4 regions of the Peribacillus sp. NPDC096379 genome follow, and region 2 is predicted to be linked to each of the others. Evidence: riboswitches for the same ligand, from Rfam matches in the RefSeq annotation. Region 2 holds a riboswitch; each other region holds the start of a gene.
The links. Region 2 has a riboswitch for S-adenosylmethionine ahead of ACIQZI_RS08040 (aliphatic sulfonate ABC transporter substrate-binding protein). Riboswitches for the same ligand answer to the same signal wherever they lie in the genome.
Positions count from the first base shown of each region.

Region 1 (3,132 bases), on a different contig from region 2:
ATTGCGAATAAATTCGATGCCAGCAACGGTAATTTGATTTGCCTTTAAAAATTGTTCATAATTTTCAATGATTGACTCTTCAATACCTTCTACAATTTGGAATTTTGGCTTTTCTTCAACTTCCTCCCCCACTGGGCAGAATAGATCACCGATTTGACAAGCATCAGCTGGACAAAGTTCAAATCCTTCTGAAGTATCCACTTGAACCGCATAGACAAATTTCCCACCAACAAACTCACAACGCGTGATAAATGGTTCTGGAGCTTTAATATACTCTTGAATCAAAGTAATACCATCTATGGGTTCTTCGAATGCCGCCCCATCCAAATATTGTTTTAATCCGTCTATAGAATGGAATAATTGAACACCAAGCCCTTTTCCTGCCCGGTTATGCTTAGTAATAAACGAAGCTGTACCGATCTTTTCAGCTGCAGCAAGAATGTTATCTCTACCAATTGCCGCAATCGTTTTCGGTACCCTAATCCCTTGTTTTCTTAAAGCGGTATACTGATTAATCTTGCTTAACTCTAAACGTAATGCACGCGTGCCGTTAAATACAGTGCGATCATGTTCTTCTAGCCATGATAAGACACCTTCCGTTAATTCTGGAGCATAACGATGACCTCTCGTATGAGAAGAAGCACTCATCCGACTATAAAATACTCCTTCCGGCGGAGCTTCCGTCAAATCGACGATCCCTTCATCAAGATGCCACTCCTCATATGGCAATTGAAGTTCTTCTAACCGTTTCGTTAGATGGGCGGTCCACTCGCTATTTTCATGAATAACGTAAATTTTACTCATTTTATTGCCTCCTAAGTTCATCTTTGTCTTTATACTTGAATTCTTGTACGTTTTTCTTCAACGAGCGGCATTACTTGTTTAGCAAATCGCTCCATCTCTTCAAGCTGAGGAGAAAATTGCAGCAATAACAAATCAACGCCCACTTCTTCAAATGCAAGAATTTGGTCAGCAATTTGGTCGGGGGTTCCAATTAGATTCGGACGCAGCCCACGATTTGAAACAGAGTAGTCGAATAACTTGACCTGTTGCTCAAGCTGTGACTTGCTTATAAAGTCATTATATCCAGCATAGGCACTCGATTCTTTCACATCCGTAATTCGTGCTAGTTCTTCCTGGGCTTGTTCTTCTGTATCTCGGCATACGACGTAAGCAGCCATTCCGAAGCTTGAAAATGGTGATTTCCCTGCCGCTTCTCTTTGCTGCTTCATTCCTTGAATTTTCACAGCAACTTCCTCAACTGTGCCACCATGCATGACATATGCATCACACTGATTGACAATTGTCTCTTTGCCACGTGGACTTTCTCCACCCGCATAAAGAATTGGATTCGGGCGCTGTACAGGCTTCGGATGCAAATGAGTATTGGTAATCGAATAATACTTCCCATCATATGAAAATGTATCTTCTGTCCATAAACCTTTAAGCACCTCAAGGAATTCCTCTGTTCGCTCATAGCGTTCATCATGGGCTGTAAAAGCTCCGCCATACTGACGAGCCTCTTCCTCCCACCACGCAGAGACAACATTCAATGTAAATCGGCCGTTTGAGATTTGATCAATATTCGCCGCCATTTTTGCCGTTACCGCCGGATTATGAAAACCAGGTCTGACAGCTGTCATAATTTCAATCTTATCCGTCACAGCTGCAAGGGCAGCTGCCGTTGACCAAGCTTCAAGTGAATCACTCTCAGGACCTTTAATATCATTTAAATTGAGTTCAGCGACGAGGGTTGTATCATAGCCCCACTTTTCTGCAGCTTGTGTTACCTTTTTCGCATACTCAAAAGTTGGGGGCATTTTCTCATCTTCTACATTCCGTAACCATCCGCCGAATATCGGCAACCAATAACCATATCTCATTTCCCTATCTCCTCTATGATTAAATTATTGGCTCCTTCTTCGATAAGACAAAAAAACTTCTCCGATAAGAAGAAGTTTGCGATTGCATTCCACCTTATCTGCCAGAGCCATTACTCCGCTGGAATTAGCACCGTACTGACAATTGTCAACGGTTGCCGGGCTTCAAAGGGCCAGTCCCTCCACCTCTCTCGATAAGAACATATTAAATTATAGTAATAATTAGAATAATCTTATATTATACCTTTGGTGTTCGTCAAGACATATGTTTGCATAAATCAGAAAAATGAAATATCATTTATAAAAAAGAGGATATTCAAAAAAGGCCTGACCTTTTTTGAATATCCTCTCACCGTTCTTTCTAGTATCCTTTAAAGGGCATATCGACCACGATTCGCCACTTCCTGCGCCGGAAGTCAAATTTACCCATCCATTGTAAGTTAAACAAAAGGCCTTCCTATCCGCTGACTTGACTATACAACTTGCACAAAATAGATTGCTCAAGGTCTTAATATTCTTTATCCTTTTTCCGCTACAAGCGTATACGTTTTTGGTAATCCAATATCATGCATCTTATGATTCGGCTCTTCTTCAAGTACTTTGATAACGAGCCCTGATTTACCAACTGCAGTGACAAGCTCTCCTATTGTCCACTTCCGCTGTACTACTTGTAATAGTTTTTCTTGTTCACCATCTGGCATATGCTTGGAAAATGCTACATTATTTGATTCAATCGTGGGGTCAAAATAATTACCCATTACTTTATGCTTTTTTCCAGATGAAGTAATTAGTTTAGTAGATATCGGGTGAAACTCATGTAAAATAAAGCGGCCGCCCGGCTTTAGGATTGCTTGAACAATCTCCATTAACGGTGCTAAATCAATTAGATAATGCAAAACGCCAAGCTCCATCAAAACTAGATCATGATTATTATTAGCATGGTCCCCAGTTATCGACAGGACATCCGATATAATATAATCCACTGAAACTTGTGCTGCTTCGGCCAATTCCTTAGCAAATGCTGCATTTTCCCGCGAAAAGTCTACAACCTTAACCTCAGCCCCAAGTGCAGCCATTGCTACAGCCTTCACTCCATTAGAACCCATCAGATGCATCACTTTCTTCTTTTGCAAGTCCCCCATATACTGGTAAAAAGGTTGCAGACGCCATTTCGGATTATAGAGGATTTTCGATGCAAGCTGCCCAGGCTCTCCGTAGCGATTCACTAAGGCAACATAATTATTCTGATTCC
Region 1 covers NZ_JBIWFD010000006.1:154,919-158,050, reverse strand. The annotation lists gene ACIQZI_RS21440 (ATP-grasp domain-containing protein) at 1-804, opposite strand, end outside; gene ACIQZI_RS21435 (LLM class flavin-dependent oxidoreductase) at 834-1,883, opposite strand; SAM riboswitch class I at 1,975-2,081, opposite strand; gene ACIQZI_RS21430 (class I SAM-dependent methyltransferase) at 2,399-3,132, opposite strand, start outside.
Region 1: another riboswitch for S-adenosylmethionine. It lies ahead of ACIQZI_RS21435 (LLM class flavin-dependent oxidoreductase); the one in region 2 lies ahead of ACIQZI_RS08040 (aliphatic sulfonate ABC transporter substrate-binding protein).

Region 2 (3,132 bases):
CAACCATATTCAGATAAACTGGGAAAAACACTCCGACTGCGATCAATATTACCTTAGAGGATTCCCCGATGCCCATCCATAAGATAAATAATGGAACCCAAGCAAGAGATGGAATGGAGCGAAAGGCTTGAATAATTGGATCTATTAATTCTTCGAAAATCTTCATATAGCCGACCAGTGATCCGATTATAACTGCTGTGAATGTTCCGATAAGAAAACCGGCAAATACCCTAATTAAAGTTGTTCCAATATGTCCCCAAAGTGTTCCTTCCAATGCCATCTGATACAGCCCTTCTACTATTACTGAAGGTATAGGAAGAAGGTGTGATTCGATTATCCCCATCCTGCCGGAAGCTTCCCAGATAATCAACAGTGTCAACGGCAGGATGCTGCCAAGCAATACTTTACGATTTGTCTTCAGTTTTGTATATCGTGATTGTTTTGTTTTATTCGCCTTAGTTAATACTGCATGCTCACTATGCTCCAACATTCTTTTCTCAATCCCTTCTGATCCATCATTTGAGTACTTTTACGGCAAATTTAGAATTAAGAAGTTTATCAGTCAACTTCTCAACATCTGTCGAACTTTTTAATAAACCATTTTCTTTTAGAACTTCACCTGACCCTATAATGATAGCCTTTTGTTCATTACTTGGAATCGGTTCTGAAAAGTCATTTCGTTCCAATTCCTTTTTTGCTACTTCTAATGAAATGCTAGCTTCTTTAGCAAGTATTTCTGTCGTTTCATCTGGATGGGCAATTGTCCACTGACGTGCTTCTTCATATGCCTCAAGGACTTTCTCAACATAAACGGGGTATTTCTCAGCGAATTCCTCGCGAACATCAAGTGTGCTAAAGCTATTGAAATCTGGGTTACGATAAAAGATTTGAATGTCTGACTCCAATTCGACCTTTGCCATATGAGGGTCAAGACCAGCCCAGGCATCAACATCACCCGATTGTACGGCTAGGGCACCGTCACTATGCTGTAAGTTGACAATTTCGACATCTTTTGAGGAAAGACCAGCTTCCTTCAGGGCTCTCAACAGAAAAATATAGGGGTCAGTACCAAGTGTAGCTGCAATACGTTTGCCTTTTAAATCAGATACAGAATTGATTGTACCTTTTTTCGCCATAAGTGCTGTCCACTCTGGTTTGGAAGAAATATAAACGGTTTGGATTGGTGTACCTTTTTCTTTGGCTAATAGTGCAGCCGCACCGGCAGCGGAACCGAAATCAACACTCTCTGAGCTAAGGAATTCTAACGCTTTATTTGATCCTTGACTAAGTACAAATTCAACTTCAATGCCTTCATCTTTGAATTTTTTTTCAGCAATGCCCTGATCCTTTAATACCAAACTGACCGGTGAATAATACGCATAATCGAGGATAATTTTCTTTGGTTTAGCATCTGTCCCAGTACCACTTACATCATTCGAGCAACCAGAAAGCAATATTAATCCAATTAGTACCAGTGTACTTCTAAGCCTATTCTTCATTTTAATACCTCCACTTTCCCCTATTTTTTCTTCTACCCATAAATTAAATAGTCCCCATTTGTTTACTTGGTTTAATAATCATTAAAAAACCCTCTTTCTAGTAAGAAGAGGGTTTTAATAAAAAAACCTCCCTCATCTTTCAGATCACATGATCTGCAGGATTTAGCACCTTTTTAAGCATTCACTTAATGGTTGCCGGGCTTCACAGGGCCTATTCCCTCCGCCGCTCTCGATAAGAGTGTATTTATTATTTAATTAGGGTGTTCATCTGTTTTGAAGTATAAATCACCTGAAAATGAATGTCAATAATTTTCTGAATTTTCAATTCGAGTTTCAGGCAATATTTTGGCTATATAAAAAAGGTTGATAAATTTAGAATCTTAATCTAAAAATGCGTCCTTATCCTACAAATAGGAGGCCATGATATTCTCATCAAATTAAATTTTCACTTACCTTAAATGAAAGAAGTGAAACAACTTGTTTATATTTCAAGTTATCAAATCAAACTAAATTAATCTTTTTTTGAACTCAATCGTTCTAACTTTTCTTTATTAATAATAAAATATTTTCTTCCTTTCTTTTCTAATAATCCGTCTTCATGGAATTGGTTAAGTGTGTATAATAAATGTCGATAGCTTACCCCCACGTATTCTGCTGTTTCGGTATGCTTCTCTTGAAAGCATCCATCGTTTTCTATTTGAAGAATATATTTCGCCAATCGGTTTTTGAATTCATAATCTTGCATCTCTGTGTAATGATCTGTTCTTTTTAGTAATTTATCACCTAAATATTTTGATAAATTATGGAGAAAAAGATTGTCATTTAACAGATGTTCTTTCGATGAAGCCAACGGAACCGCCAAGCAAGTGCAGTCATTTATAGCCACAACATCTTTTAAATTCTTTTCCACCTCAATCAAGGATAATTCACCAATAAAATCATCTTTCTTTAGAAACTGAATCAGCGCACGTTTTCCATTTTCGTGTACTATATATATTTTTGCCCGCCCATCCAATAATAAAAATAAGTACTGAATATCTTCATCAAAACGCACTATATATTCATTAGAAGAAAACTTACAAATAAAAGCCTGATGTAAAACTGCTTTCGGAAAAGTTTCTTGAATATCATTATATATATCTACAAAATTTTCAGCGTAATCCTTCAAATTGATTTTTTTCATTTTATCACCTCAATATGAGATATCTCCTATTATTATATTCTTCCTTTCGATATATTACTACCAAGAGGTGGATAGGAATGAACAAATACAAACATATTATTTTTGACTTAGATGATACGATACTTGATTTTCAAGATTCAGAAGAAAAGGCTTTAAGACAAATGATTACGCAATACGAGTTGCCCGATAACAAACAAACCATAGCATGTTATAAGCGCATTAATGATGAATTATGGCATCAATTAGAGGAAGGCTTGATTTCTCGTGAAGACGTGCTGACAACGCGTTTTTCACTTTTTTTGAAGGAATTTCATATAGATGAAAACGGAACAAAAGTTGAAGCCATGTACCGTGAGCATTTAAACCAAGGACATAAGACCGTTACCCATGCACATGAATTATTAAATGCTTTAATTAAGCAAGATTATAAATTATATATTGGAACAAACG
Region 2 covers NZ_JBIWFD010000001.1:1,695,369-1,698,500, reverse strand. The annotation lists gene ACIQZI_RS08045 (ABC transporter permease) at 1-490, opposite strand, end outside; gene ACIQZI_RS08040 (aliphatic sulfonate ABC transporter substrate-binding protein) at 516-1,499, opposite strand; SAM riboswitch class I at 1,629-1,738, opposite strand; gene yeiL (transcriptional regulator YeiL) at 2,011-2,682, opposite strand; gene ACIQZI_RS08030 (YjjG family noncanonical pyrimidine nucleotidase) at 2,760-3,132, shown strand, end outside.

Region 3 (3,132 bases), on a different contig from region 2:
GTTTGGCGCGGATATTGTCGTTCATTCCGCAACAAAATGGCTGCTTGGAAATGGAACAACAATGGGGGGAATCATTGTAGACGCAGGGAAATTCGATTATAATTCACCTAATTTCCCAGGGTTCACTGAACCAGATCCAAGCTATGACGGAATCGTTTATGCAGAAGCAGTTGGTCCAGCCGCCTTTATTACCAAAGCACGTGTACAGCTACTCCGAGATCTTGGACCAGCATTAAGTCCGCAGAGTGCTTTCCAATTCGCAATTGGGCTGGAAACATTGCATGTGAGGATGAAGGAACATATTTTGAATACAAAGATTATCATCGACTATCTGCAAAATCATCCAGCTGTCTCATGGGTCTACTATCCTGGTAATGAAGATCATCCTGATAAGAGCTTGGCTGACAAATATTTGCCAAAAGGAGCAGGTTCCATTGTGACGTTTGGCATTAAAGGTGGTAGAGAAGCAGGTGCGAATCTGATCAATTCCATTCGCCTATGGTCTCATGTAGCCAATGTTGGGGATGCGAAGAGTTTAATCATCCATCCTGCGAGCACGACGCATCAGCAACTTTCAGTCAAAGAACTTGAAAAATCAGGTGTGTCTGAGGATTTGGTACGTTTATCGGTTGGAATTGAGAATGCCCAAGACTTAATCGATGATCTTGAACAAGCGATTGAAAAAGCTACAGGCATTCATTCACTTGCAGTAAAATAATTTTTCCCACTTTTAAGCAGTAAGACCCCCACCTCGAGATTCTGAGCATGCTAAAAGAAGATAGGTGGGGGGATCGACTGCCCGTAAAAGATACAGTGAAACTTACCGATGCATGAGCAGAGGTAAAGTTTACGCCCACAGGATGCGGCGTATGTAGTCCTTAGTTCGTACTGTCGATTGATCGAAGCGTTTACTGCGATCTTAGCGACAGTAGAACGGGACTAACAATCAGTAGGGGATGAAGAAAACCGCCACTGATTGAAGTTTCACTTTATCTAAAGGGATTGTTGCCAAGTTTTTTAACGATTTTTCAATAAATAGAAATATAATACATTGACACTCTATCTTTTTGCATGGTATTATTCCAACGAAAACGAAATGAACTTTAATTGATGATTTGTCAATTTCTTATACTTGTTTGCTCTTATCAAGAGAGGCGGAGGGATGTGCCCGATGAAGCCCGGCAACCGGCAAAGCTAATGCTTTGAAAAGGTGCCAATTCACGCAAAGCTGATTGCTTTGGGAGATGAGAGGAAGGTCTTTTTTCACAATGCCTTTCTGCTCACGCGGAAAGGCATTTTTAATTTCCGATTATGTAAATAAACAATGCATGAATGGAGCAGTTCGTGAAATCTTATTTAGTAGAAGGTTTTTACAAACAACATGAGTAGGTTCATAGGGTTTATTGCAAAAAGAGGTGAGTTCAATGATAACATTGTCGAAAGTTAGTAAGGTATTCAGTACTAAATCCGTGCAAACAAAGCCAATTAAGGCTGTTGATGAAGTGAATTTAACGATTAATAAAGGTGAAATATTTGGAATCATTGGGTATAGTGGCGCTGGAAAAAGTACCCTCATACGCATGCTGAATGGTCTAGAAACCCCTTCATCGGGTTCTGTCGTAGTAGCAGGAAATACCATTTCAAGCATTAAAGGTCGTAACTTGCGAAAGGCACGTCAAGAGATTAGCATGATTTTTCAACATTTCAACTTATTGTGGTCTCGTACTGTACACGATAATATCGCGTTTCCACTTGAAATTGCAGGTATAAAAAAAAGTGAACGCCAAAAACGAGTCAATGAATTAATTAAGCTGGTTGGCTTAGAGGGCAGGGAGGGGGCCTACCCTTCTCAATTGAGTGGTGGACAAAAGCAAAGGGTTGGGATCGCCCGGGCATTAGCGAATAACCCGAAAGTACTCCTTTGTGATGAGGCGACATCTGCACTTGATCCGCAAACAACGGACTCCATTCTAGAGCTTTTGGTCGATATTAATAAACGATTAGGGTTGACGATTGTTCTTATTACTCATGAAATGCATGTCATCCAGAAAATTTGTCACCGGGTAGCTGTCATGGAAGGCGGCAGAATTGTTGAGCAAGGACCGGTTCTTGACGTATTTAGGAACCCTGCTGAGCAAATAACAAAAAGGTTTGTTCAACAAGTAACGGAGCCTGAGGAAACGAAGGACACTGTGGAACATTTACTAGAGCACTATCCACAAGGCAAGGTTGTACAATTAACTTTTGTCGGCGAAAATACGGAAAGTCCACTAATTACAAAGCTTATTCGTAATTTTCAATTGGATGTTAATATCGTACAAGGAAAAATTTCGCAAACTCAACATGGATCGTATGGCACATTGTTTATTCATATGGATGGTAGTGATGAAGAAATCGCCCACGCGATTGAATTCATCAAAGAACAGCAGGTTGGCGTGGAGGTGATGTCAAGTGCTGAGTAATTGGTTTCCGAATGTCATTTGGGAAAATATCTGGCTTGCAACGAAAGAAACATTATATATGACAGGTATTGCTTTACTTGCGACTTTTATATTAGGCATCTTACTAGGGTTATTGTTATTTTTGACGTCTAAAGGACAGATGTGGGAAAACAAATTTATCAACGTGATTATTTCTGCGGTGGTCAATATCTTCCGCTCAATCCCATTTATTATTCTGATTATCTTATTAATTCCGTTTACAATTTTTGTGGTAGGTTCTATGTTAGGTGCAAAGGCGGCTCTCCCAGCATTAATTATCGGGGCTGCGCCCTTTTATGCGAGGATGGTCGAGATTGGCCTTAGAGAAGTGGATAAGGGCGTGATTGAAGCCGCGAGATCTATGGGGGCTAAAACGAGTACCATCATTTTCAAAGTACTATTACCAGAATCCATGCCTGCACTTGTTTCAGGTATTACGGTTACTGCGATTGCATTGATCGGTTATACAGCGATGGCGGGAGCAATTGGTGCGGGGGGACTAGGAGATCTTGCTTATAAAGAAGGATTCCAGAGAAACAACAATGATGTAACGATGTTAGCGACGATTCTTATTTTACTTATTGTGTTCGTCATCCAATTTATTGGGGATTATATAACTTCAAAATTAGACAAAAGATAAGATGGAGGGTAA
Region 3 covers NZ_JBIWFD010000004.1:108,289-111,420, reverse strand. The annotation lists gene ACIQZI_RS17760 (O-acetylhomoserine aminocarboxypropyltransferase/cysteine synthase family protein) at 1-718, shown strand, start outside; SAM riboswitch class I at 1,140-1,251, shown strand; gene ACIQZI_RS17755 (methionine ABC transporter ATP-binding protein) at 1,425-2,462, shown strand; gene ACIQZI_RS17750 (methionine ABC transporter permease) at 2,452-3,120, shown strand.
Region 3: another riboswitch for S-adenosylmethionine. It lies ahead of ACIQZI_RS17755 (methionine ABC transporter ATP-binding protein); the one in region 2 lies ahead of ACIQZI_RS08040 (aliphatic sulfonate ABC transporter substrate-binding protein).

Region 4 (3,132 bases), 1.7 Mb from region 2:
TTTTTCCGTCATTATACTTTTAAGCAAAATTATATGAATAGTGATAGTGTACTATTGCAAGCTCTAAAACTGTTTTTTCATCAAGACCACTAATTAAGCCAAAAGTGTAAGGCGTTATTTTATAATCCTCAAGAAGGTATTTTAACTCATCTCTTAGGTCTCCATTTTATTAAATTCTCCCGAAAATATATGGTTATATGTCAATGTTTCAATACCAATTGTTTGAATTCCTTCTTAAAGTAACCTGCCCCGTTAGTGCAATAAAAAAGGGATTGCCGCAGCACCCCTGATTTTCAACTCTTGCACCCGTTAGTTAAAGAAATCATACCCTTACTTATTTTCTCAAATATACGACACTGTCGCTTCTTTCTACTTGAAATCTTAAATCATTCTTAACATTAAGCATATTATTACCATATTTAAATGATATACCATATCCATTATTCTCAGGATACCCATATAAATAGCAGACCACTTTTCCATCTTTTAATTGCTTCTTCTGTACCCACATTTAGTTTCATTTTAAAGCCTCCCTGTTCTTTTGCTTTAAAATCATTTCCTTTACTTCTATAGTCTTCTTCATACAGATAGGTAAGGATTTGGGTTATCACTTCTTGTTTGTACGACTTTCACTACCTATAGCGTTCCAGCTAATTCAATTCTACGGATGTTGCTTTTTTAACAAGATTGACTCAAGAACTAACAAGCGTATTTTCAGTTAATACTTTCCCAAGAACTTGATAAAAATAAGTATTTGGCCATTGAATATCACAAATTTCCTCCCAAGATGCTTCGACAATGAGAACATTTGGATTAGGTCTGTCAATGATTTGAATATGAGAAGGAATATTTTCTACAGCCGCATCTCCTGCCATTGCCCAATAAATCTTGGATACCTTCACACTTAATCCATTTTGTTCATCTAAGAAAATAGGCGAAAAACTATGTTTATTTATATACACTAAATCTTCGATAATGGCACTTGCGGTTGGAAGCATTCCCGCTCCAGGCCCTTGGAGGCTAATGTTGCCTACAATATCTCCATCAATGGAGACTGCATTTTGCACGCCTTCGATTTGATAAAATGGATGTGTTTCATTGACCAGTACAGGTTTGACTGAGCATACGATCCCTTTTTCTGTCTTTTCCATAGAAGCTACATGTTTAAATCGATACCCCAATGCTGAAAAAAGCTCAATTTGCTCAGGTGTGATTGATTGAATCCCTTGTCGAATCGATTCCTCCCAATTCGGGTTCTCTCCAAAAGCTAGCTCACTTAAAATCACTGCTTTGTAAAAGGCATCATATCCTTCAATATCATTTGTTGGATCAGCTTCTGCATAACCTTTTTCTTGTGCTAGTTTTAACGCTGTTTCAAATGGACAGCCGTCTTCTCGCATCTTTGTCAAAATAAAATTCGAAGTCCCATTAAGAATCCCTTGCACTTTTTGGATATTATTTACGTTTAACAATTGTCGTAGAGTTTGGATAATCGGAATTCCTCCTGCGACTGTTGCCTCAAATCCTAAAGTAACCCCTTTTTCCTTGGCTATCTGTTTTAATTGAGTTCCATGATAAGCAAACATTTCTTTGTTTGCTGTTATAACATGACATCCTCTGTTCATCGCTTGCTGCAAGTACGTAAAGCTAGGCTCTTGACCAACGATCGCATCAATGACAACATCTAGCTGCTCAAGTGTAATAATCTTGTTAAAATCATCGGTTAACAGAACATCAGAATCTAGTGTATGATGTTTTTCTATATTTTTAACAAGTATGGCAACCACTTTTACCTCTTTCCTAAAAATACGCTTAAGCTTTTCCTGATGTGTTTGAATCGTTTTATAAACACCCTTCCCCACTGTACCGTAACCTAATAATGCAATATGTAAAGCTGTCATGTATATCTCCCCCTTGTCCTATTTATCGATGACTTTAATTGAACATAAAACATTAATGAGCGTCTGCTCTAAACCCTACGATGAAAAAGGTTCAGGTTCTAAAAACTGCATCACCTTATGAAGGTGGGTAGCTGCGCTGATTTTGCGAAGCCCCGCCCCTTTTCCACAGAAAAAACTCCCCACTGCATATGGACAGAAGGGGAGTTTGAATGTTTATATTCAAGATTTATCCACCTTCTTATCTACGGAATGGTTACCATTCCTCTGAATTTGGCACCGGGCATGATATGCTGGTTGCCGAGGCTTCGCAGGGTCAGTCCCTCCGCCTCTCTTGATAAGAAAAGTTAAAATTATTAAACTATTTATAATAATATAATACTTTAAATATTTATCGTCAATAGCGTAAAATGAAACTTCAGAAAAAACAATGAATATGAAAAGGGTGAAATCAGCGCAATTTCACCCTCTATATGTACTGTTCATGACATTAATTGTATTCTAAACGGAATCCGTTACTCTAAAGCCTACTTGTTTAATTGGTTGAATTCAATGACACCAACTGATAGGTGATTTCAGTTTGGTTGTTTGTCCAAGAAACTTTTTGAATGATGGCTATCCCATTCGTTTCACTTTCGATCGTTTTGCGAACTTCAATTGGAATATCGATTGGGTATAGGCGATAGCCGTCTTTCGTTAAACGGAAAAGATTTTCTTCCTCTCTGCTTTCACGGCCTTTTGTCACGATCATCGTGTTTAACTCCATTGGCATTCCCAAAGCATAAACCTCCCTTCCTTTACTTACTTTTTAGCACATTGCTTTCTCGTTTGGTTTTTCATCCACTGTGTTAGATCACAAACGACTTTTCGGTTGATATTCGGCGGGAAATAGTGGGTAAATTCGTCAAAATACCAACTCCAAACAGGCTTGTCTTTTTCCTTCAATGTTTTCTCCAGCCTGTAGGCGTGTTCAATCGACACGTTATTGTCTTTTTCACCGTGAATAATCAGAACTGGTGCAACTAGTTCATCTACTGCAAACAGTGGTGTGCGGTATTTATATTCGTTTGGAACTTTACTCGGCGTACCACCAATAACACGTTTCATCATGCGACGTAGGTCTACACGTTCCACATAAGTTAGAAACATATCAGACACTCCGCCCCATGTGACAACGGAGGCAGCTGATTTACAATAAATTGCCGTCCAAAGGGCCATAATTCCTCCTCGTGAA
Region 4 covers NZ_JBIWFD010000001.1:23,474-26,605, reverse strand. The annotation lists gene ACIQZI_RS00210 (homoserine dehydrogenase) at 693-1,901, opposite strand; SAM riboswitch class I at 2,137-2,242, opposite strand; gene ACIQZI_RS00205 (DUF2584 domain-containing protein) at 2,434-2,676, opposite strand; gene ACIQZI_RS00200 (alpha/beta hydrolase family protein) at 2,700-3,132, opposite strand, start outside.
Region 4: another riboswitch for S-adenosylmethionine. It lies ahead of ACIQZI_RS00210 (homoserine dehydrogenase); the one in region 2 lies ahead of ACIQZI_RS08040 (aliphatic sulfonate ABC transporter substrate-binding protein).